2 regions of the Streptomyces sp. NPDC007205 genome follow, and region 2 is predicted to be linked to the other one. Evidence: riboswitches for the same ligand, from Rfam matches in the RefSeq annotation. Region 2 holds a riboswitch; the other holds the start of a gene.
What was found. Region 2 has a riboswitch for ZMP and ZTP ahead of ABZ624_RS01700 (bifunctional 5,10-methylenetetrahydrofolate dehydrogenase/5,10-methenyltetrahydrofolate cyclohydrolase). Riboswitches for the same ligand answer to the same signal wherever they lie in the genome.

Region 1 (2,193 bases), 250 kb from region 2:
GAATGGGACGACAGGGCCTATACCCCCAGGACCGCCCGCAGCTGGGCGAGGCCCCAGTCCAGGTCCTCCTCGGAGATGACCAGCGGCGGTGCGATCCGGATGGTGGCGCCGTGGGTGTCCTTCACCAGCACACCTCGGTCCATCAGCCGCTCCGACACCTCGCGCCCGGTGCCGACCGCCCGGGCGATGTCCAGCCCGGCCCACAGCCCGCGTGTCCGCACCGCCGTCACCGCGCCCGTGCCGAGCAGCGTCGTCAGCTCGCCGTGCAGCCGCGCGCCCAGCTCGGCCGCCCGCGCCTGGAACTCGCCCGTGCGCAGCATCGCGATCACCTCCAGTGCCACGGCGCAGGCCAGCGGATTGCCGCCGAACGTCGACCCGTGCTCGCCCGGCCGGAACACCCCGAGCACCTGCGCGCTCGACACCACCGCCGACACCGGCACGATCCCGCCGCCCAGCGCCTTGCCCAGCACATACATGTCCGGGACCACCCCCTCGTGCTCGCACGCGAAGGTCCGCCCGGTGCGGCCCAGGCCCGACTGGACCTCGTCGGCGACGAAGAGCACGTTCCGCTCACGGGTCAGCTCCCGGACAGCGGGGAGATAGCCGGCCGGCGGCACGATCACCCCGTTCTCGCCCTGGACCGGCTCCAGCAGCACCGCCACGGTGTTCTCCGTCAAAGCCTGCCGCATCGCCGTCAGATCGCCGTACGGCACGATCTGGAACCCCGGCGTGTACGGCCCGAAGTCCGCCCGTGCCTCCGGGTCGGTGGAGAAGCTGATGATCGTCGTCGTACGCCCGTGGAAGTTGCCGCCCGCGACCACGATCTTCGCCATCTCCGCGGGCACCCCCTTCACCCGGTACCCCCACTTCCGGGCCGTCTTCACCGCGCTCTCCACCGCCTCCGCGCCGGTGTTCACGGGCAGCACCATCTCCATCCCGCACAGCTCGGCCAGCTCCGTGCAGAACGCCGCGAACCGGTCGTGCAGGAAGGCGCGGGACGTCAGCGTCACCCGCTCCAGCTGCGCCTTCGCCGCCTCGATCAGCCGCCGGTTGCCGTGCCCGAAGTTCAGCGCCGAGTAACCGGCCAGCAGATCCAGATACCGCCGCCCCTCCACATCCGTCATCCAGGCGCCGTCCGCCGTGGCCACGACGACGGGCAGCGGATCGTAGGTGGGCGCACAGTGCGCTTCGGCGGCGGCGATGAGGTCTTCAGCAGCGGTCACGGCGGCTCCCGACGACGAGGGGACTTCCTTCCTACCCTCGCTCGCATGGTGGACGCCGGAACCTGGCCGGGTGCCCCGCCCGGTAGGCTGATCAGCGGGCCGTGACTGGCGCGCTGGGATGGGACGGACCATCGGGGAGCGGCCCGACGGGAAACAGTGCCGTGCGCCTGGGCCGAACGTGAACGCTGTACGCACGCCGTCCGGAGGTCCTCATGCCAGAGCAGCAGCCCCTCTCCACCGAGTCCACCGCCTTCCGTGCCGCCCTCGACGTCATCCGCGCCGTCGAACCGCGCGTCGCCGACGCCATCGGCCAGGAGGTGCACGACCAGCGCGAGATGCTCAAGCTGATCGCCTCCGAGAACTACGCCTCCCCGGCCACCCTCCTGGCGATGGGCAACTGGTTCAGCGACAAGTACGCCGAGGGCACCGTCGGCCGCCGCTTCTACGCCGGCTGCCGCAACGTCGACACCGTGGAGGCCCTGGCCGCCGAGCACGCCCGCGAGCTCTTCGGCGCCCGCCACGCCTACGTCCAGCCGCACTCCGGCATCGACGCCAACCTCGTCGCCTTCTGGGCCGTCCTCGCCGACCGGGTCGAGGCCCCCTTCCTGGAGAAGACCGGCGTCCGCCAGGTCAACGACCTGACCGAGGCCGACTGGGCCGAGCTGCGCCAGGCCTTCGGCAACCAGCGGATGCTCGGCATGTCCCTGGACGCCGGCGGCCACCTCACCCACGGCTTCCGCCCGAACATCTCCGGCAAGATGTTCGACCAGCGTTCCTACGGCACCGACCCGGCCACCGGCCTCATCGACTACGAGGCCCTGCGCGCCCAGGCCCGCGAGTTCAAGCCGCTGATCATCGTGGCCGGCTACTCCGCCTACCCCCGTCTGGTGAACTTCCGGATCATGCGCGAGATCGCCGACGAGGTCGGCGCGACCCTGATGGTCGACATGGCCCACTTCGCGGGCCTCGT
Region 2 (2,193 bases):
GCGCACACCCGGCCGCCCGGTCCTCACCGACGAGGGCGACGAGCCACGCCTCGTGGCGGACGGCCATGTGCTCAGCCGGACCACCTACCCGCCGAGCTGGAGCGACGCCCCGCCCGAGGCACCCCCGCCGCACACCGCGGCGGCCCTGCGCGCCTACCTCACCGAAATCGCCCGCCCCGGGGTGAACCGCGGCACGGCCCCGCTGAGCACCGTCGAACTCTTCGACGCCGTCGCGGAAATGCTCGACAACTGGACCCTCGGTGCCCACGAGTCGGCCGCTCTCGTCCGGGTGTTCGCGCAGGCCCGCGGGCTGCGGCCGGCCGGGCAGGTGACCGACCGGCTCGGCCGCGCCGGCCAGGCCTACGTGTATGACGCCGGCACCGTCCGGCGCATGCTGATCCTGGAACCGCGCACCGGCGCTGTCCTCGGCATGGAGGCCACCTTCCGCAAGAACGACCCCGAGTACGGCGTGAAGGCCGGGGACGTCATGGGCTACAGCGCCTGGATGCGCTGACCTCAGGCGCCGAGCTGCCGGGCGGCGGCCTCGACGGTCTGCTCCAGCAGCGTGGCGATCGTCATGGGGCCGACACCGCCCGGCACCGGCGTGATCAGCGAGGCCCGTTCCACGGCGGAGTCGAAGTCGACGTCGCCGACGTTCCCCGGGTTGTAGCCGGCGTCGATCACCACGGCGCCCGGCTTGATGTCCTGCCCGCGGATCAGCCGCGGCCGGCCCACCGCGGCGACCACGACGTCCGCCTCCCGGACAGCCGCCGACAGGTCTGCCGTCCGCGAGTGGCAGTACGTCACGGTCGCATCCCGGGCCAGGAGCAGCATGCCCACCGGCTTGCCCAGGATCGCGCTGCGGCCCACGACCACGGCCCGCTTGCCGGCGGGATCGACGCCGTACTCGTCCAGCAGCCGCAGGATGCCGCCGGGCGTGCAGGACACGAAGCCCGGCAGGCCGAAGCTCATCGTGGCGAACGAGGCGAAGGTGACGCCGTCGACGTCCTTCTCCGGTGCGATCGCCTCGAACGCGGCCCGCTCGTCGATGTGCTCGCCGGCCGGGTGCTGGAGCAGGATGCCGTGCACGGCCGGGTCGGCCGACAACTCCCGCAGCGTGCCCACGAGTTCGCCGGTGGTTGTGGTGGCCGGCAGGGCCACGTGCCGGGACTCGATACCGGCCTTGCGGCAGCGGTTCTGCTTCATGCGGACGTAGGTCACGGACGCCGGGTCCTCACCGACGAGCACGGTCGCGAGACAGGGCGCGGTACCGGTCCGTGCCGTGAGGTCGGCGGCCTTCTTCGCGGTCTCCTCGACGATACGGCGGGCGAGGGCGGTGCCGTCCATGAGACGGGCCTGGGTCATGCTGCACACTCCTGAGCTGGATCGACTCTCTTGCCCAGGCGCGCGGCATCCAACACGGACCGCTCCCCGGTGGTACTCCACCTCAGCGCCAGTCACGGCCCGGGAACAGCGTAACCGAGCACCCCTGCGACCTGGATCACGCGTACACAGAACGGCGCGCACGGGCGGACCTGCCGCGGAAGCCGGTCCTGGCCCGCCCGCGCCCGGAAGGTCCAGCTCAGCTGTGAGGTGACCCGGACCCTGGCGAATCTCCTTCCGCCGCCCGTCGAGCCGGTGTGTGCGCCTACTCGTCTACTCGTCCCAGGCCTGGATGAGCAACTGGCTGGCTATCTTGCCGTCACGCAATGTGACCATCGACTCGGCGAGGACCCGGGTGCCGTCCCCGTACTGGCAGGACTCGGTGAACGCGGCGTGGTCGCCCTGCACCACGCACTGGTCCAGCTTGTGCGTCATGTCGCGGCTGTAGATGTCGTCCAGCAACTCGGCGATCTGACCCCGGCCGCGCAGCACGGTGGGGCGGCTGGGCTGGTGGTTGTGGTCGACGATGCGGATCTCGGCGTCGTCGGCGTAGAGCGACAGAAGGGTGTTCCCGGTGTTCCCTTCTATGCCCCGGCGCAGTGCCTCGGTGTCGAAGGCGGAACCTGTCGCGGCGGTGCCCATGGTGACCTCCTTCGGGCGCCCGCGGCCCGGCGGGGCGCGGACCACGCGGACCCCCACCCTTCGAGGCTCCTCCGGCCCGGCGGCCACGGCAAGCGCAGACCTATGCCTCCGCCCGGTCAGGAGCCTTGTGGGCCCGCGCTCGGTCCCGACCGCAGCAGCGCCCAGTCC

Region 1: linked by a shared signal. The riboswitch ahead of ABZ624_RS00535 (glycine hydroxymethyltransferase) and the one ahead of ABZ624_RS01700 (bifunctional 5,10-methylenetetrahydrofolate dehydrogenase/5,10-methenyltetrahydrofolate cyclohydrolase) in region 2 are both predicted to bind ZMP and ZTP.

The regions. Positions count from the first base shown of each region.
Region 1 covers NZ_JBEYEW010000001.1:122,398-124,590, forward strand. The annotation lists gene rocD (ornithine--oxo-acid transaminase) at 18-1,223, opposite strand; ZMP/ZTP riboswitch at 1,315-1,403, shown strand; gene ABZ624_RS00535 (glycine hydroxymethyltransferase) at 1,436-2,193, shown strand, end outside.
Region 2 covers NZ_JBEYEW010000001.1:373,886-376,078, forward strand. The annotation lists gene ABZ624_RS01695 (CU044_5270 family protein) at 1-514, shown strand, start outside; gene ABZ624_RS01700 (bifunctional 5,10-methylenetetrahydrofolate dehydrogenase/5,10-methenyltetrahydrofolate cyclohydrolase) at 517-1,365, opposite strand; ZMP/ZTP riboswitch at 1,391-1,471, opposite strand; gene ABZ624_RS01705 (nuclear transport factor 2 family protein) at 1,657-2,025, opposite strand; gene ABZ624_RS01710 (acyltransferase domain-containing protein) at 2,142-2,193, opposite strand, start outside.